3 regions of the Arthrobacter sp. 2MCAF15 genome follow, and region 1 is predicted to be linked to each of the others. Evidence: predicted binding sites of a transcription regulator. Region 1 holds the regulator's gene; each other region holds the start of a gene.

What was found. The regulator LexA, encoded in region 1, represses DNA repair genes until DNA is damaged. The targets are predictions, from matches to a motif close to TCGAACANNTGTTCGA.
Region 2: a site for LexA is predicted at 5,229-5,244, ahead of AB4089_RS09680 (DUF6504 family protein). Genes of this name have one in related genera too.
Region 3: a site for LexA is predicted at 1,529-1,544, ahead of ruvA (Holliday junction branch migration protein RuvA). Genes of this name have one in related genera too.

Annotation. Positions count from the first base shown of each region.
Region 1 covers NZ_JBFRGZ010000008.1:260,398-267,010, forward strand. The annotation lists gene AB4089_RS11725 (class I SAM-dependent methyltransferase) at 1-237, opposite strand, end outside; gene hflX (GTPase HflX) at 807-2,414, shown strand; gene AB4089_RS11735 (ATP-dependent DNA helicase) at 2,407-4,590, shown strand; gene lexA (transcriptional repressor LexA) at 4,715-5,464, opposite strand; gene AB4089_RS11745 (LysM peptidoglycan-binding domain-containing protein) at 5,868-6,371, shown strand; gene AB4089_RS11750 (histidinol-phosphate transaminase) at 6,450-6,613, shown strand, end outside.
Region 2 covers NZ_JBFRGZ010000006.1:206,502-213,114, forward strand. The annotation lists gene thrS (threonine--tRNA ligase) at 1-1,166, opposite strand, end outside; gene AB4089_RS09675 (DNA polymerase III subunit alpha) at 1,273-4,773, opposite strand; gene AB4089_RS09680 (DUF6504 family protein) at 4,770-5,105, opposite strand; gene AB4089_RS09685 (hypothetical protein) at 5,326-5,712, shown strand; gene AB4089_RS09690 (GMC family oxidoreductase) at 5,876-6,613, opposite strand, start outside.
Region 3 covers NZ_JBFRGZ010000006.1:189,295-195,907, reverse strand. The annotation lists gene pdxT (pyridoxal 5'-phosphate synthase glutaminase subunit PdxT) at 1-119, shown strand, start outside; gene AB4089_RS09615 (YebC/PmpR family DNA-binding transcriptional regulator) at 123-878, shown strand; gene ruvC (crossover junction endodeoxyribonuclease RuvC) at 913-1,491, shown strand; gene ruvA (Holliday junction branch migration protein RuvA) at 1,598-2,251, shown strand; gene ruvB (Holliday junction branch migration DNA helicase RuvB) at 2,244-3,392, shown strand; gene yajC (preprotein translocase subunit YajC) at 3,653-4,075, shown strand; gene secD (protein translocase subunit SecD) at 4,181-5,956, shown strand; gene secF (protein translocase subunit SecF) at 5,957-6,613, shown strand, end outside.

The DNA.
Region 1 (6,613 bases):
CAGGGCCATGGTGAGCGCGATAGGTCCCCAGCCACAGCCGATATCCAGCAGGTTTCCCTGCGGCGCCGGCGCAGGGACGTCGGCGAGCAGCACGGCCGTCCCCTTGTCGATCCCGTCCGGGCTGAAGATCCCTGAGGAGGTCTGCAGCCGGCGCGTTTCACCGGCAAGCTCCACGGTGAGCGGCTTGCGGGTGAAAGGCCCGGCCGGCTGGGCGCTGAAATAGTGTGCAGACTCCATAATGGGCCAGATTAGTTGGCGCCGCGCCTGAATGGGAAACCGAAGGTGCGCGAGGGCGTCTGCTAGGCTTTAAACATGATCCTGATCTCCAAGTAGCCGGCACGGGTCCTGGCCCGTCTCCGGAGCGACGCAGGTAAATGCCTTCCGCTGAGTGCGCCAACGCAAGAGTGAGCTTTCTCACCGCGGGTGCCCGAACCACTTGGAATCCAGCCGCCTTCCCAGCCACCGTGTTTCGCCGACACTGTGCGCCGTCGGCCCGCTGACCACCTTGGCCCGTTCCGAGGCCGCTCCGCGGATGGTGACTACCCCGGTGTGCTCACGAGACGGTGTGTTCACGAGACGGTGTCCCCCACGGCCGTTCCCGGGTGCCGCACCCACAGCCAGGCGCATAGACGCCCCATTCCCCATCCAGCCACCGCTCCGCACGGAGCCAGCCCTGCCCTCCGGCACCGTTGCCGCGGGCATTCCAGGAGGCCCGAATGACCCCTCGCCGTCAGCCCAGCGCGAATACCGCCCCACAGAGCAACAATCGGCACTATTCTGAAAGTGCCGAACCCTTAAAGGAGACCATGACCAGCCACCCCAACACCGGACCCGATTCAGCAGCCCAGGACATGAGTCCTGAGGAGATCCAGGCTGTTATCGACCGGATCCTTTCCAAGGACACCCCCGCCCCTGGTGCAGGCCGTGGCGCCGGCTCCGGAGCCGCCGGCGACGCGGGCGGTCCGGGTGTCAGTGGCCTCAAGTCGGTACTCGGCAAGGCGCAGGCCATCTCCCGCCTGGACGAGGTGTACACGAACTTCGACGGCGCCCAGCAGGATCTCGAGGAACGCCATGCGCTGCGCCGCAAGGCGGGTCTGTCCACCGAACTCGAAGACGTCACCGAGGTCGAATACCGGCAGTTGCGCCTTGAGCGCGTCGTCCTGGCCGGCCTCTGGACCGAAGGCACCCTCGCGGATGCCGAGAACTCCCTGCGCGAACTTGCTGCCCTCGCCGAGACAGCGGGCTCGGAGGTCCTCGACGGGCTCGTCCAGCGGCGGGCCAAGCCCGATCCCGGAACCTTCCTCGGCTCCGGCAAGGCGCAGGAACTGAAAGCCATCGTGATGTCCACCGGCGCCGACACCGTCGTCGTCGACGCCGAATTGGCCCCGTCCCAGCGGCGCGGCCTGGAAGACATCGTCAAGGTCAAGGTCATCGACCGCACGGCACTGATCCTGGACATCTTCGCGCAGCATGCCAAGAGCCGTGAAGGCAAGGCGCAGGTGGAGCTGGCCCAGCTCGAATACCTGCTGCCGCGCCTGCGTGGCTGGGGCGAGTCGATGTCCCGCCAGGCCGGTGGCCAGGTGGGCGGCGCCGGCGCCGGCATGGGCTCGCGTGGTCCCGGTGAAACCAAGATCGAACTGGACCGCCGCCGGATCCGCACCCGGATGGCCAAGCTGCGGCGCGAAATCGCCGCCATGAAGCCGGCCCGGGAAACGAAGCGGGCCAACCGCCGTCGTAATGCCGTCCCCTCGGTAGCGATCGCCGGGTACACGAACGCCGGGAAGTCCTCGCTGCTGAACCGACTGACCGACGCCGGGGTGCTGGTGGAAAACGCCCTGTTCGCCACCCTGGACCCCACCGTCCGCAAGGCCGAAACGGCCGACGGGCTGGGCTACACCCTGGCGGACACCGTGGGATTCGTCCGATCACTGCCCACCCAGCTCGTGGAGGCGTTCCGTTCCACGCTGGAAGAGGTGGCCGACTCGGACCTGATCCTGCACGTCGTGGACGTGTCGCACCCGGACCCGGAGGGCCAGATCGCGGCCGTCCGGAGCGTCTTCAGCGAGGTCGATGCGCGCAAGGTTCCGGAAATCATCGTGCTGAACAAGGCCGACGCCGCGGACCCGTTCGTGGTCGAGCGGCTCAAGCAGCGCGAACCGCGCCACGTGGTGGTCTCGGCCCGCACCGGTGAAGGTATTCCGGAGCTGCTCAAGGCCATCAGCGACGGCATTCCGCGGCCCAGCGTGAAGCTTGAACTGCTGATCCCGTACAACCGAGGGGACCTGCTCAGCAAGCTCCACGAGACCGACGCCGAGATCCTCAGCCTCGACCACGAGGAAACGGGTACGCGGGCCGTGGTGATGGTGCGCGAAGGACTCGCCGCTGAACTGGATCCCTTCATCAGCAATGACTGAGGCCGCGGTGACCAGGGCTGACGCTGAAGCTGCGGACGCTGACGCAACCGATGGCGCGGAACCTGACGACGCCGGATTGGCACGTTCGGCCGACGCAACCGATGGCGCGGACGACGCCGACGGGGATGCGACCGAGGGCGCGGCCGGTGAGGAGTTTGTCATCAAACTGCTCGACCGTGCCGTGTCCGGCATGGGCGGCCAGAGCCGCGATGGCCAGCACGAAATGGCCCGGCAGGTGGTGCGCGCAATTGACAGCGGCGACCACCTGCTGGTCCAGGCCGGAACCGGCACCGGAAAGTCGCTGGCGTACCTGATTCCGCTGATCGCCCATTCGCTGACCAGCAACAAGCCCACCCTGGTCTCCACCGCGACCCTGGCGCTGCAGACGCAGATTGTCGGGCGGGACCTGCCCAGGCTGCTCAAGAACATTACGCCCGCCCTGGAGCGGCCCGTGAAGGTCGCCCTGGTGAAGGGCCGGTCCAACTATGTGTGCCGGCACAAGCTCGAGGGCGGCTTCCCGTCCGAAGAACCGTCCGAGGGCCAGCTGTTTTCCCTCGGCGAGGACACCAGCGTTCCGCACTTCGCGGCGGCACTTGGCGGGCCGTCCTCCCAGCTGGGCAAAGAAGTCGTCCGCTTGCGTGAGTGGGCCGAGGAGACGGCCACGGGGGACCGCGACGAGCTCATGCCCGGCGTCACGGACCGGGCCTGGCGTCAGGTCTCGGTCACCTCCATGGAGTGCCTGGGCGCGCAGAAATGCCCGCTCGCGGCCGAATGCTTCAGCGAACTGGCACGGCAGAACGCTGCCGACGCCGACGTCGTGGTCACCAACCACGCCATGCTCGCCGTGAGCGCCTTCGAAGGCCTTGCGGTGCTGCCCGAGTACGACGTGGTGGTGGTGGACGAGGCGCACGAACTTCAGGACCGGGTCACGGGCGCGGTCTCCGGCCAACTCTCCGCGGCGATGGTGCACGCCGCAGCATCCGGGGCCCGAAAGCACACGGGCATTACCGTGGACGCCCTGAACAATGCCGCCGCCCACCTGGAACTGGCCATCGACGGCGTCCCCAGCGGCTTGATGCCCAACGGCCTGAACTCCGAACAGCTGGACTGCATCGACCAGCTGCGCGACGCCTGCCGCGCCGCACTGTCCGACTCGAAGGGGGACAGTTCCACGACGGCCGACGGCGGGCGCCAGCTCGCCCGCTCACGCCTGATGGTGATCCTGGAACTCTGCGAACGACTCCTGGCCGCGCGCGAAAACCGCGAGGTCGTGTGGTTCTCCCGCAACAGCAGCTTCGACCCGGCACAGGGCTTCTCACAGCCCGACGAGAGCGCGCCGGCGTTGATCAACGTGGCCCCGTTGAGCGTCGCGGGGCGTTTGCGTGAGGGCCTGTTCGCCGAGCACACCGTCATCCTGACCTCGGCCACCCTCGCCATCGGCGCAGCCTTCGAGCCTGCCGCCGGCGGCCTGGGCCTGGTCGGCAACGGCGCCCCCAGCTGGACCGGCGTCGACGTCGGATCGCCCTTCGACTATCCGAAGCAGGGCATCCTCTATGTCGCCCGGCACCTGCCCAAACCCGGTCGCGGGACATCCCCTGAAGCGCTGGACGAACTAGAGAAGCTGATCCGCGCGTCCGGCGGCGGTGCCCTGTGCCTGTTTTCCTCACGGCGCGCGGCCGAGGACGCAGCCGAGGCCATGCGGCCCCGGCTGGGCATGAGCATCCTGTGCCAGGGGGAGTCGACCATGACCGCACTCGTGCGCCAGTTCGCCGACGAACCGGACACGTGCCTGTTCGGAACCATGTCCCTCTGGCAGGGCGTCGACGTCCCTGGCGTGTCCTGCCGGCTGGTGGTCATTGACCGGATTCCCTTCCCGCGGCCGGACGATCCGCTGATGACGGCCCGCTCCCGGGCCGTCGCCCAAGCCGGCGGCAACGGCTTCATGTCCGTCTCCGCCACACACGCCGCGATCCGCCTCGCGCAGGGCGCAGGCCGGCTGATCCGCTCGACGTCGGACAAAGGCGTGGTGGCCGTACTGGATTCGCGGCTGTCCACCGAGCGCTACGGCGGATTCCTGCGTGCCGCGCTGCCGCCGTTCTGGCCGACCACCGATTCCGCCATTGCCATGGCGGCCCTCGAACGGCTCGCCAAAGAGTCGGCACAGGCCGCCAAGTAGGCGGCCGCGCAGCCAGCAGACCAGGAATCGCAAAGGTCCCCGTCCGGATTGCCGGCGGGGACCTTGCTTTGGGTGCACATGTTCTTTGGGCGTACGTAATCCGGGATGACCCCGGCCGCAGCCGTCAGAGGGAGCGGAGAACCGAGACGACTTTGCCCATGATGACGGCGTGGTCGCCCAGGATGGGTTCGTACTGGGTGTTCTGCGGCAGCAGCCAGGTGTGGCCGTCCCGCTGGCGGAAGGTCTTGACCGTGGCTTCGTCGTCCAGCAGTGCGGCCACGATGTCGCCATTCACGGCATCGCCCTGGCGGCGGACAACCACCCAGTCGCCGTCGCAGATGGCGGCATCGATCATCGAGTCGCCGGCGACCTTGAGCATGAAGAGTTCGCCATGGCCCACGAGCTGCCGGGGCAGCGGCATGACGTCTTCCACCACCTGGTCCGCGAGGATCGGCCCGCCGGCGGCGATGCGTCCGACGAACGGCACCATTGCCGTGTCGGTGGCGCTGGCGAGTTCGGTGACCGAGAGGCCGCCGACGGCCCGCAGGCCGCTGGACTTCTCGACCCCCGAAATCGCCGTGGTCCCCTCATCCAAGGTCAGCGGCATGAGTACTTCCATGGCCCGGGGACGCTTGGGGTCGCGCCGCAGGTAGCCAAGCTTTTCGAGCTGGGAGAGCTGGTGGGTCACGCTGGACAGGCTAGCTAGGCCGACGGTGTCACCGATCTCGCGCATGGAGGGCGGGTAGCCGTTGTCCGTGACGGAGCGCTGAATGGTTTCCAGAATTTTCTTCTGCCGGACGGTGAGGCTTTTGGGGGCCCGTGCGGGTTGTGGGCTCCGCGAGGAGGCCCTGCCGCCGGTGGCTTGTGCTGCCATGTTCGCCAATGCCTTTCCGTTCCGCCCGGCCGCCATGTCTGGTCACCGGGAACTTCCGGCCTGAAAATGTCAGACCCTGCTGATCAACTACCAATGTTCGAATCAACCGGCGATGTTCGAGTCGTAAAAAGTTCGAGTCGCAAATGTTCGAGTCACAAGTGGTTGTCCTGTCCCTCAAAAATAGGCCAGCTGCAAGGCTTTTTCAAACATTTGTTCTAGCGAGTCTCGACATCGTTCGTTAGTAAGTGCTAAAACAGAACAAGCAAGGTTCGAATATGTGTTCGATTTCAGAGCTCCGGCTCCGGAGGCAATGTTCGGTTCTATGTTCGAAGGTTTCGGTCGGTTGGCGGCGAGTACGCGGAATACGTCGGGCGGCACCGTAAGGTCCAGGAGGGCTCAGTTCATGTCAGCTTCAAGCGCGTTTCACAGCACTTTTGTTCATGGCGTCACGAATCAGCAGCGCCGTGCGGGTCGCAACGTCACTGGTCACGGCAGCCACGGCAACGTGTACCCGATCGGCGCCGGCCGGCGGCCTTCCGCGGCACCGGCCGCGGTGCAGGGCCTGAGTGCCGTTACTTCGGTAAGCCGGAAGCAGCCGCCGCTGCGGCTCACCCGTCGCGGACGTTTCGTTTTCTTTGGCGTCCCCCTGATCCTGCTGGCGGCGCTCATCCTCTCGTTCAGCGGATTCCTCAACGCCCCCGCGAAAGCGGCGGATTCCGCGGACCAGCTCTCGCTGACGCCCACCGTTTCGGTGACTGTGCAGCCCGGGGAGTCCCTCTGGGCCATTGCGGGCTCCGTCGCCCCGGAGCGCGACCCCCGCGATGTCGTTGCCGATATCGTGCAGCTGAATAACCTGGACGCCGCGCGTGTGATGCCGGGCCAGCAGCTGTTCGTGCCGTCAAAGTAGCTCCATCCACCTGGCCCCATGTGCCGTCGCGGGCGTCACAGTTTCAGGGCCCGTCCCGCTACCACTTAAACTGGTCACGTGACTGACCAGCTTGAGCGCCTCAACCGACTGCCCCTCCGAAACAATCTGCGCGGCCTGCGTCCCTATGGCGCGCCCCAGCTGGACGTCCCCATCCTGCTCAATGTCAACGAGAACACCCATGGTGTCCCCGCGGATGTCCGCGAGGCCATTACCGAGGCCGT
Region 2 (6,613 bases), on a different contig from region 1:
AACTCGAAGAGCCGCAGCGGCAGTTCGCGGTAGGACCGTCCCCGGGACCGGAAGATCAGGTTGTGCATGGGGCAGTTCATCGGCTTGAGGTAGTAGTCCTGGCCGGGCTTGCGGACAGTGCCGTCCTCATTCAGCTCCGCGTCGATGTGCATCGCCGGGAACATGCCCTCGCGGTACCAGTCGAGGTGCCCGGAGACTTCGTACAGGTGGCCCTTGGTGATGTGCGGGGTGTAGACGAAGTCATAGCCGGCATCCACGTGGCGCTGCCGGGAGTAGTCCTCCATGGCCTTGCGGATGATGCCGCCCTTGGGGTGGAACACCGGCAGGCCGGAGCCGAGCTCGTCCGGGAAGGAAAACAGGTCCAGCTCCGCGCCGAGCTTGCGGTGGTCGCGGCGCTCGGCCTCGGCAATGCGCTCCTGGTAGGCCTTGAGCGCATCCTTGGTGGGCCAGGCGGTGCCGTAGATGCGCTGCAGCTGCTGGTTGTTCTGGTTGCCCAGCCAGTAGGCGGCCGAGGACCGGGTCAAGGCGAAGGCGTTGGAGATCAGCTTGGTGTTCGGCAGGTGCGGGCCGCGGCACAGGTCGCACCAGAGGCTGTCGCCGCTCTTGCGGTCCACGTTGTCGTAGATGGTGATGTCGCCGGCGCCGACCTCGACGTTGACGCCCTCTCCGACGTCGGCGGCCTCGTTCTTCTTGCCCAGGAGTTCGAGCTTGTAGGGCTCGTCCTTCATGGCCTCGCGGGCCTCGTCCTCGGAAACCACGCGGCGCACGAACTTCTGGTTCTGGTTGATGATCTTCAGCATCATCTTTTCCAGGGTCTTCAGGTCTTCCGGGGTGAACGGTTCGGCGACGTCGAAGTCGAAGTAGAAGCCGTCCGTGATGTAGGGGCCGATGCCGAGCTTCGCGTCGGGGCGCAGCTGCTGCACGGCCTGGGCCATGACGTGGGCCGTGGAGTGGCGCAGGACGTTCAGCCCGTCCGGGGAGTCGATGGTGACGCCCTCGACCGCGGCGTCCTCGGGAAGGGGCTGGTCCAGGTCCTTCAACTCGCCGTTAACGCGGGCCACAACGACGTCGCGGCGCTCAAAGAAGAGTTCCGCGCCGGTGGTCCCGGTAGTCACCTTGGTCTCTTCGCCGTCGACGAGAATGGTGATCTGCTGGGCATCTGACACGGGTGTCTCCTATTCAAAGTTAAGGCTTCGTAGCTTGTGGCGTACGGGGACCACAGCCAGCCTTGTCCATGCTATCTGTTTACGAAGGGGCCAACCAACGCGCCACTCAGCCGCCCAGCCCGGTGATGGCGAGGTTCCTGCTGATCCCGTCCAGGGGACCGGGCAGCTCCGGCTCGCGGTAGGCAGGGGCGCCCCGCACCGGCTCCGGGAACGGCAGGGTTTCCGTTCTGCTGAGGTCCCAGGCCATGCTGGCGCTGATGCTGATGCCCCGCGGCCCGGTCCGGCGGGTGGTGCCGCGGATCAGCAGCAGCCGGGTGCCGAACAGCAGGGATCCGGACTGCTCCTGCGCCTCGTGGAAGAAGACGGAATCCACGCAGCCGGTACCGTCGTCGACGCTGATGAACACCACCCGGCGGCCGCCCCGCATGGGCGGGGTCTGGGTGGCCACCCGCACCCCGGCAACCAGCACCTCCGTGCCGTTGCGCAGTCCCAGCAGCTTGTCCGCGGTGGTGACGCCCAGCCGGTCCAGCAGCGGCCGGTGGCTGGTCATCAGGTGCTCCGTGACGTCCACGGCCATCAGGTCCAGTTCAGCCCGGACGTTATCCACCATGCTCGGCGCCGGCAGAACCGCCTTCAGGTTCTTCAGTTCAACGTCCCCCAGCGGCAACGCCAGCTGGCCTTCAATGACCTCCACGCCCTTCCGCGAGGAACGGCCCTGGAGCTTCTGCAGATGCTGGACCAGATCCGCCCTGTTGGCCGCTCCCCCGGACGCCTTATGCAGCGAATCGAAGGCGCCCAGCTGCGCAAGGCGTTGGATGCTGGGCCTGCTCAGCCGTGACCGGGCGCGCAGGTCTGCCAGCGAATCGTAGGGCTGGCCGGCCACAATCCGCTTCAGCTCGGCACCGGAAAGCCCGAAGATGCCGTTCAGGCTCAGCCTGATGCCCAGCCTGCCCCGGTCCGGCCCGGATTCCACCGGCTCCACCCGGTACTCCGCCTGGCTCCGGTTGATGTCGAGGGGCAGGATGGGGATGCCCAGCCGGCGGGCCTCGGCCACGAGCAGGCGTTTGGGGTACATGCCGGGGTCGTGTTCCCAGAGCCCGGCGAGAAAGGCCTCCGGGTGGTGCGTCTTCAGCCAGGCCGACTGGTAGGTGGGCACGGCGAACGCGGCGCCGTGGGCCTTGCAGAACCCGAAGCTGCCAAAGGCCTTCAGCGTGCCCCAGACCTTGTCCACCACCTCGGGACTGTAGTTTCGTGCCCGCGCCTCCTTCCGGAAGAACTCCTCCACCCTGGCCTCCAGCACCTCGTTGCCCAGCGCCCGGCGGAACTCGTCCGCGCGTGCCAGCCCGCACCCGGTCATCACGTCGAAGGTCTTAAGGATCTGTTCGTGGAAAACGGTGACCCCGTGGGTCTCCTTAAGGACCGGCTTGAGGTGGGGATGCGGGTAGACCTCGGGGGCGAATCCGTGCCGGTGCTCCAGGAAGGGCCGGACCATGTCGGATTTCATCGGGCCGGGCCGGAACAGCGATATGTCAATGATGAGGTCGTTGAAATCCCGAGGCGCCATCTTCCCGATCAGTTCGCGCTGGCCCGGGGATTCGATCTGGAAGCAGCCCAGTGTGTGGGTGCTGCGGATCAGTTCAAAGGTTGGCTCGTCATCGAGCGGGACCGCGTTGAGGTCGATGCGCCCGTCCTCGGCGATGTAATCCGGGCCGGCCCCGTCCGCGCCTGCCGGATGTGCGCCGGCGGCAACCACCTCGGCCTTGGAGGGGTGGAGCCGGATGACTTCCCGGACGGCAAAAGCCATGGCGCTCTGCATCCGGACGCCCAGGACATCGAGTTTGAGCATGCCCATGGGGTCCATGTCGTGCTTGTCGAACTGGCTCATGGGCAGGCCAAGGCCGCTGGGCTGCACGGGGGTGCGGTCCAGCAGGGTGGCATCGCCGAGGATGACCCCGCACGGGTGCATGGAGATGTGGCGGGGCAGACGGTCCAGCCGTTCCGTGAGGTCCACCAGCAGGTCCAGCTGCTGGTTTTCGGTGAAGCCGCGCTGCTCCACCCGGTCCGCAAACTCCTTCAGTTCGGGTTTCTCCACGAGGGCTTCACGGAAGTGCCTTGCAGAGAACCGCCACAGCTGCTTGGCAATCTCCCCGACCTCGCCGTCGTCCATGCCCAGGGCCAGGCCGGCGTCGCGCACGGCACCGCGAGCGCGGTAGCCGTTCTGCATGCTCATCAGCGTGACGCGCTCGGCGCCGAAGCGTTCAAAGATCTTCCGGTAGACGTTGTGCCGTTCTGCGCTTTCGACGTCGATGTCGATGTCGGGCAGGGTGGCGCGGTCGCGGGAAAGGAAACGTTCAAAGATGAGGTCGTGCTGGAGCGGGTTCACCTGGCTGACGTCGATCAGGTAGTTGACCAGGCTGGAGGCGCCGGAACCGCGGGCGGCCGCCCGGACGCCCAAGTCCAGGATCATCCGGGAGACCTCTGCGACGGTCAGGAAGTAGGAGGCGAACCCCAGCGAGTCGATAATCCGGAGCTCGTGCGCCAGCCGGGTCCGCATCTGTTGTTCCTGCCGCCCGGAAATTCCCGGGAAACGGCGGCCGATGCCGGACTCACAGCGCAGGGTCAGCTCTGCGAGCGCGTCGCCGTCGATCCCGATCACGGAGGCTTCCGGAACCACGGGCTGTTTCCAGCCCATGTCTGCCACGGGATCCATGCGGCAGCGGTCCGCGAGCGCCTCGGTCTGGGCGAGTAGCCGTTTGAGGTCCGCAGTGCCGTAGCCGGCGGCATGGATGATCTCCTTGCCCAGCTGCAGCATCTGGGCCGCCGATTTGAGCCAGCCCTGCCCGTTGGGCTGCAGCAGAGGGGCGGCGGAGAGCTCGGGGAGTGATTTGAGCGTCCGGGCCGAGTCCAGCACATCGGCGGTCGCCGCGCCGTCCTCGGCCACATACCGCACGGCGTTGCTCAGCACGGCGGGCACCCCGTGTTCTGCCGCGAGCTTCAGCATGCGCACCGCGTGGGCGGTGCTCATGGGTTCCCCGGGCGGGCTGAGCTGGGACACTGCTTCCGCGGCGAGCGTTCCGGGAGGCATGGCATCCAGCCAGCGTTTGAACAGGGTGCGGGGCCGCAGGTACCGCCGGCCGCCCATGGCACGGCCGACGTCGGAGTCCGGGCCGATCAGCACCGTCAGGACCGGCTGCAAGGTTTCCGGGTGCAGGGTGCGGGAGGCCAGTTCCGCCCGGGTGACGGCCACCGGTACTGCTCCCCCGGCCTTGCCCGTGGTGCGGGCATGGGCGTCGGAGATCAGACGGCACAGCGCCCTGTAGCCTGCGCCGTTGTTGTGCCCGTGCGCCAGCACGACGACGCGTCCCCCGAGCTGGGTGCGGAGGTCGCCGTCGTCGTCAAAGACCGCGAGGTCCACGCCGACGATCGCATCCAGGCCGGCGGCCATGCACGCCTTCAGGTGCTTGACGGTTCCGTAGAGCCCGTCGCGGTCCGTGCAGGCCAGGGCAGTGGCGCCGTCGGCGGCGGCCGCGGCGGCCAGCTCATCCGGCCAGGAGACGCCATAGTGGGCGCTGAAGGCGGTGGAGACGTGCAGATGGGTGAAGCTCATGCCGTCTCGGGCTTCCGGAGGGGCTGCAGCGCGTCGTGGATCCTCAGGAGCCGCCAGCGGCCGCTGCCGATATGCCGGGTCAGGTCAAGGGTGAGGGTGGAGGCCGCGGCGTGGTCACCGGCGGCACGGACCTGGACGCGCCAGATCTCGTGATCCACCAGTCCCGGCCCGCTCCCGAGCGGCGCCCGGCTTTCTTCCGCCCACCACTGGCGGCGTTCAAACCAGCGGACAGGTTCGGCGCAGACCGTGTAGCGACGTCCGGCCCAGTCGAGGCGCAGGGGCTGGCCTGAGGGCGTGCAGGCGACATCCACAGACTCGCTGAACATGCCCACGTTGCCTCCCGACCCAGTCCGGGCTGGAGCCGGCCCAGTCCCCGCTTCGACTTTCCACGTCTACTTCAAGTTCCAGCTACTTCAAGGTCCAGCGCTTCTGCATTGATTCGAATCTGAATTTATTCGAACATATCTTCGAATAAAATCAGTCTACGTCGAAGAGGCGACAAAACCCAGATCGGGGGTGGACGGACGATGGCACAGGTAGCAGGATTGAGCCATGAGCTCCCATATCGCACTCCTGAAGCACGTAAAGGTCGCCGCCAAGAATTCAACCTTGGTGGCGACCTTCGATATAGACGGCAATATCCCGGGGCAAGGCGCCTACGTGGTGGGCCTGCTGGCAGCCGAGCCGGACTACTCCCATCAACGCAGACTGGGTATTGAGTTCATGAACGGCGAGGCGGTCTCCTTCTACTTCTTCAATCATGACGGCACGGAAGAGAACTTCGACCTCAAAGGCGTGGAACACTCAGGAAACACCATCACCGGAAACTTCCCCATCGCGACTGTGCTGGGCCTGCCCAAGGGCCACCTCATGACCGCCTTCAGCGATTGTGACGGCCGGGACTACCAGGCCAACGTGCCTGTCGAAGAGGCCCTCTAGCCGGCAGGAACCGACCCCGGCCGTGCGGAAGTGGCGGCTGCGCGGGCCTTAGTCCGTCCAACAGAAATCTGTTGCACTCGAAGCCGTGGCGGCACGCTTTCGGCCGCTTTCCCGACGTCTGCGGAGACAATGCCGACGAATGTGGCATACCCCCTTACCCGCCTCAGGATCCCGCCCCGACCCCTCGACGCCGGGCCGCGATGTGCTCGGCGACCATGATCGTGGGGATGTTGATGTTAGCCGACGGCGGTTCAGGAAGGATCGAGGCGTCGACTACCGAGAGGCCCGGCACTCCGTACACCCGTCCCGAGGTGTCGACCACAGCGCCGGCCCGGGGGTCCGTTCCCATCGCACAGGTACCCACGGGGTGGTGGTAAGTCGTGGCCGTGGCCTTGATCCAGGTGCGAACGGCGACGGCGTCGGCCACCAGGTCCTTCTGGGGCGCGAGCCGGGAACCGCCAGTGATCCGGGTCAGATGAGGGTGGGCCACGGCGGCGTCCGCGAGCTGCAGGCCCTCCACCAATCGATCGATGTCCACCGGATTGCGGAAGTACCCGAGGTCGATGGCCGGTGCGGCAGTCGGGTCGAGTGTGAGCACCCGCACCTCGCCGCGCGACGCCGGCTTCAACAACGCCGCGGCGAGCATGCAGCGGTACCCGTCCCCGAGCCGGTACGGTCCGCAGACCATGAGCTGGAGATCCGGAGGATCCGCCGCGGAACTCCGGCTGCTCCGGGCTGTCGCCAGCATCTGGAAGATCGGAGGGTCTCCGAGTGGTTGGAGACAGGGCAGGTCGATTGCCACCCACGGGTGGTCGGCGAGATTCGTCCCCACACCCGGCAGGTCGATCGTGACGGGCCTGCCCAATGCGGCTACGTCCGCGGCGGGGCCGATGCCAGAGCG
Region 3 (6,613 bases), on a different contig from region 1:
CGGCTAGAATTGTTGCTGTGCGTTCCGGCAAGCTGCTGGCCACCTCCTTCCACCCGGAAGTGACGGGGGAAAAGCGCGTGCATGAACTGTTTATTCGAATGATCAGAGGAGAAGCGTAAAGCATGTCAGGCCACTCCAAATGGGCGACGACCAAGCATAAGAAGGCCATCCTTGATAGCCGCCGGGCCAAGTCGTTCGCCAAGCTGATCAAGAACATCGAAGTCGCCGCGCGCATGGGCGGCCCGGACCTTTCCGGCAACCCGAGCCTGGAACTTGCTGTCACCAAGGCCAAGAAGACCTCGGTGCCCGCGGACAACATCGACCGCGCCATCAAGCGCGGCGCCGGCCTCACCGGCGAGGTCGTCGACTACACCGAGATCATGTACGAATGCCGCGGCCCGCAGGGGTCCGCGCTGCTGATCGAGTGCCTCACGGACAACAAGAACCGTGCCGCCTCCGAGGTCCGGCTCGCCATCTCCCGCAACGGCGGCACGATCGCCGATCCCGGTTCGGTCAGCTACCTCTTCAGCCGCAAGGGCGTCGTGTCCCTGCCCAAGAACGGCTTGAGCGAGGACGACGTCCTGATGGCAGTGCTCGACGCCGGCGCCGAGGAAGTCAAGGACAACGGAGACACCTTCGAGATCCACTCGGAGCCGACCGACCTCCAGGCCATCCGCGATGCGCTCAAGGAAGCCGGAATTGACTACGACACCGATGAGGCCGAGTTCGTGCCGTCCATGCAGGTGCCGCTGGACCTCGATGCCGCCAAGAAGTTCATGAAGCTCGTGGACGCCCTGGAAGAGCTCGACGACGTCCAGAACGTCTACAGCAACGCCGACCTCAGCGACGAAGTGCAGGCCGCACTGGAAGCCGAGTGACACGCTCACCTAGCCGTGATTTTGAGGCCCGGTCTTGACCCTGCGCGTCCTGGGGGTTGACCCGGGCCTCACCCGTTGCGGGATCGGCGTCGTCGACGTCGAAAAGAACCGGCGGGCCACCATGGTGGCCTTCGGCGTCGTGGGAACCTCCCCCGAGGAGAGCCTGGACCAGCGGCTGCTGGTCATTGCCACGTCCATTGATGAATGGCTGGACAAGTACGAACCCCACGTCCTCGCCGTGGAGCGGGTGTTTTCCCAGCTCAACGTCAGCACGGTCATGGGGGTGGCGCAGGCCTCTGGCGTGGTGATTGCCGCCGCCGCGCGCCGCGGCATCCCGGTGGCGCTGCACACCCCGTCCGAGGTCAAGGCCGCGGTCACTGGCAGTGGAACATCAAACAAGGACGCCGTGACCAAACTGGTAACGAAGATCCTCCGGCTGGATGCGCCACCGCGCCCGGCCGACGCCGCCGACGCCCTGGCACTGGCAATCACCCACGCCTGGCGGGCCGGCAGCGGCGCCGCTGTGTCGACGACGGGGCCGGGCAGCCAGTCGCTCACGCCGGCCCAGCGGGCATGGGCGGACGCGGAGGCAAAAGCGCGCCGTGCGCGCTAAATGTCCGCCTGTGCCGCCGCTGGGCTTGGTAGGGTATTCGTAGATATGTTCGGATAGCCGGCTTGCCATCTGTGTTTTGGCCGGCTGCAGACCCAGGAGCCCGGCCTTGATTAGTTTTCTTCGCGGAACCGTTGCGCATGTTGGCCTGTCCTCCGCCGTGATCGACCTCAACGGTGCGGGCATGAGCGTCAATGCCACGCCGCAGACCCTCAGCGGGCTCCGGGTGGGCGAGGAGGGGAAGCTCTTCACCTCGCTGATCGTGCGGGAGGACTCGCTGACCCTGTTCGGCTTCGGCAGCGACGACGAGCGCGAAGTGTTTGACGTGCTGCTCAGCGTCAGCGGTGTCGGTCCCCGCCTCGCCCTGGCTGTGCTTGCCGTCCACGAACCGGAAGCCATTCGGGTGGCCGCCCACTCCGGCGACGGCAAGGCCTTCACGAAGGTCCCCGGAATCGGGCCGAAGGTGGCCGGCCGGATCGTGCTGGAGCTCGCCGGCAAACTCGTCCCGCACGGCACTGCGGGTGCGCCCGGCGCGCCGCTCCCCTTGGCTTCCGCGGAATCCGTTTGGAAGCCGCAGGTTGTCGCCGCGATGACCAGCCTTGGCTGGTCCGAAAAGGATGCCACCGCCAGCATCGAGAAATCCCTGGCCGATTCCCCGGACCTGGCCGAGAACGGCAACGTGGCCGAAATCCTCCGCGCAACCCTGCGGTGGCTGGGCCAGGACGGCGCCCGCGCCGGTAACCGGGTAGGCGCGCGTGGCTGAGCAGTCGATCGTCGCCGGGGGAGAGGAGCCGGAGGAGCGCGTCATCGAAGCCGCACTCCGGCCCAAGAACCTGCACGACTTCGTGGGCCAGCACCGGGTCCGCAAGCAGCTTTCCCTCGTCCTGGAGGCCTCACGCATGCGCGGCCGCAGCGCAGACCACGTGCTGCTCTCCGGCCCTCCCGGCCTGGGCAAGACGACGCTGTCCATGATCATCGCAGCCGAAATGAACGTCCCGCTGCGGATCAGCAGTGGCCCGGCCATCCAGCATGCGGGCGACCTCGCAGCCATCCTGTCCTCCCTTTCGGAGGGTGAGGTCCTGTTCCTGGACGAAATCCACCGCATGTCCAGGCCGGCTGAGGAAATGCTGTACATGGCGATGGAGGACTTCCGCGTCGACATCGTCGTCGGCAAGGGCGCCGGCGCCACGGCCATCCCGCTGGAATTGCCGCCCTTCACGCTGGTGGGCGCCACCACGCGGGCCGGCCTGCTCCCCGGGCCGCTGCGGGACCGGTTCGGTTTCACCGGCCACTTGGAGTTTTACTCCGTGGAGGAGCTGGAACTGGTCCTGCGCCGTTCGGCCGGCCTCCTGGACCTGAAGGTCAATTCGGCGGGATTCAGCGAGATCGCCGGACGCTCCCGGGGCACGCCGCGCATCGCCAACCGGCTCCTGCGCCGGGTCCGGGACTGGGCGCTCGTGCACGGTATCGAGCAAATTGATGCCCGGGCGGCGTCCGCGGCACTGGACATGTATGAGGTAGACAAGCGCGGCCTGGACCGGCTGGACCGTGCAGTCCTCGAAGCCCTTATCACGAAATTCGGCGGTGGGCCCGTGGGCCTGTCCACCCTCGCGATCGCCGTCGGTGAGGAAACGGAGACCGTGGAAACGGTCGCCGAGCCTTACCTGGTGCGTGAAGGGCTGCTGGGCCGGACCCCGCGGGGCCGCATTGCCCTGGCGCCGGCGTGGACCCATTTGGGCTTCGCCGTTCCGGCCGGCGTCTTCGGGCAGGATCCGCTGGAGTTGTTCCAGGCCGATGAGCTGGGCGGGGACCCGGAGGGTGAGCCCAGCGAGGGCCAGCCGGGCGGGTCCGGCGGCGATCTCGGTGAAGAAACCAGTCCCCAGTGGATCCGAAACGGCCGCTAGCACGTTTCCTTCAGCTTTTCCCTTTAGACTGGAATGACGCTCGGCACGTTCGGGTTTTGTTTCCGTGGGCGGAGAGCAGGTAGCCGCCGGCGGCTGGGGATGGTCTCTCTGCCGGCTTGCTGCGCAGACCCCTGCCCGCGCCGCCCGGAGCAAACGGACGTTGCTGAAAAACAGCTATGCAAGTACAGAACGGAACAATCCCTGTGTTCGGACTTATTTCTGCCCAGACCCAGCCGCAGGCCGGCGGCGGCATCGACATCATGACGATTCTCCTCTTCGTCCTGCTCGGACTTTTCGTCTTCATGATGTTCCGCCGCAACAAGAAGACCCAGCAGCAGCAGGCACAGCTCCAGTCCAAGTTCGAACCTGGTGTCGAGGTCATGACGAGCTTTGGCCTGTTCGGCCGGATCGTCGAGATCGATGAAGCGGAGAACAAGGTCACCCTGGAACTGTCCCCCGGCAACACGGCCACCGTGCACCGCCAGGCCGTCACCAAAATTGTGGAGCCGGTTGTCGCCGCCGAGGAGCCGACCGTTGTTCCCGACGACGCGTCCTCGCTGACTGCCGACAAGCTCAGCGCCGAGGGCACGGAGGGCACCGCCCCGCTCAGCGACGCACCCCGCAATGAAACTCCCGAGGAAACCCTGCGCCGCCTCAATGACGAAGGTAAAAAAGACAGCTAGTCTGCCTACCTGAGCTATCCCGCGAAGCAACGGTTGCGGGCATCCGCCGGCGGGGGCCCAGAGCCCGCGCCGGCGGATCCGCCGCAAATAAAAGAAAGATCGACAATGGCACGAACTGGCCCCAAAAACTCAGCCATCAGGATGCTGGTCTGGCTTGGCGTACTCATCGCCGCCATGACGGCTGTCTTGGCGGGCGGCACCATTGCCGGCCAGGCCAGCTGGGCTCCAAAGCTCGCCCTGGACCTGGAAGGCGGCACACAGATGATCCTGGCGCCCAAGGTTGAGGGCGGTTCGGGCATCACCGAAGACCAGCTCAACCAGGCCGTGGCGATCATCCGTCAGCGCGTGGACGGCTCGGGTGTCGCGGAAGCTGAAATCAGCACGCAGTCCGGCCGCAACGTCGTGGTCAGCCTGCCGGGAACTCCCGCCAAGGAAACCCGCGCCCTGATCCAGGCCTCCGCCGACATGAACTTCCGTCCCGTGATCCAGACGGGCGCCGGCGCAGCCGTCCCCGAGGCGTCCCGGACCCCGGACGCCCAGCTGCCCAAGCCGACGGCCGCGCCGGCCAACAGCAGCGACGAGAACTGGATTACCCCCGAGGTCTACAAGCAGTTTCAGGCCCTCGACTGCGACAACCCTTCCCAGGACAAGCAGAAGCGTTCAGACCCGACCAAGCCGCTGGTGACCTGTGAGCCCGCGACAGCGAAATCGCCTGCCATCAAGTACATCCTCGGTCCGGTTGAGGTGAAGGGCTCGAACATCAAGTCCTCCTCGTTCCAGCTGCAGCGCGGCGCCCAGGGTGCCGTGACCAATGAATGGGCCGTCAACATCCAGTTTGACGACGCCGGCACCGCCAAGTTCAAGGAAGTCACCGAGCGCCTGTACCAGTTCTATGCCGCCGGCGGCGGCCAGAGCGGCTCCGACCCCAAGGCCCAGTTCGCGATTGTCCTGGACGACCAGGTCATCTCCGCCCCGCGTTCGCTCGCCGTCATCACCGACGGCCGGCCGCAGATCACCGGCGGGTTCACCGAGGAATCCGCTAAGGCCCTCTCCGACCAGCTGCGTTTCGGTGCCCTGCCGATCAGCTTCGAGATCCAAAGTGAGCAGCAGATTTCTGCGACCCTCGGCGGGGAGCAACTGCGCATGGGTATGCTCGCCGGCCTGATCGGCCTGCTCCTGGTGGTCGTCTACTCGCTGTTCCAGTACCGGGCCCTTGGCCTGGTGACCGTGGCGTCCCTCGTGATTGCCGGTGTGCTGACGTTCCTGGCGATCGCCATCCTCGGCTGGACGGAGAACTACCGGTTGTCCCTCGCCGGTGTGGCCGGCCTGATCGTGGCCATCGGCCAAACGGCGGACTCGTTCATCGTCTACTTCGAACGCATCCGTGATGAGCTCCGTGAGGGCCGCGGCCTGGTCTCGGCCGTCGAAAACGGCTGGAAGCGGGCCAAGCGCACTATCCTCGCCTCCAAGGCCGTGAACCTCCTCGCGGCCGTGGTGCTGTTCTTCGTGGCTGTGGGCAACGTCCGCGGCTTCGCGTTCACCCTTGGCCTTACAGCGATCGCCGACCTCATCGTCGTCTTCATGTTCACCCACCCGACCCTGCAGCTGCTGGCCCGGACCAAGTTCTTCGGCGAAGGCCACAGGTTCTCGGGTCTGGACCCGAAGCGCCTGGGCGCCGTCCCGCTGTACCGCGGAGCCGGCCGGGTCCGCACTCCGGAAGACAAGCCCGTGGCGGTGGTGCGCGCAAAGAACACCGGCGCCGCCGCCGAGGCCGAGCGCCGGATGACCATTGCAGAACGCCGTCTCGCCGAAAGGCAGGAGCAGGCACAACAGGAGCAGCTCGCCGGTTCCTCCAAGAGCGCGTCCAAGGAGGGCAAGTAAATGGTCAACTTCTCAACGTTCGGCAATGAGTTGTATTCGGGCAAGCGCTCGTACGACTTTGTCGCTAAAAAGAAGATCTGGTTCCTGATTGCCGGGATTGCCGTGGCCCTCTCGATCCTGATCCCGATAGCCAAGGGCGGCTTCAACCTCGGCATCGAATTCCGTGGCGGGTCCGAGTTCACAGTCTCTAACGTGAAGACCACCGACGCGTCCCTCGGCGAGAAGGCCGTCAAGGACGTCGTGGCGGGGTCTGTGCCGCGCGTGGCCAACGTCGCCGGCACCACCATGCGTATCCAGACGGACAAGCTCAGCGACGACGAGACGCTGCAGATCAAGGAAGGCCTCACCACGGCCTACGGCGTGACGGATAACGAAGTGACGTCGACCTTTGTTGGCCCCACCTGGGGCGCTGACGTCACGAAGCAGGCACTGATGGGCCTGGCAATATTCGTGGGCCTGGCCGCCGTCCTCATGGCGCTGTACTTCCGGACCTGGAAGATGTCCGTCTCGGCACTTGTCGGCATGGCCGTCACGATGTTCATCACCGCCGGTGTCTACGGCCTCAGTGACTTCGAAGTGACGCCGTCGGCCATCATCGGCTTCCTGACGGTGCTCAGCTATTCGCTGTACGACACCGTGGTGGTGTTCGACAAGATC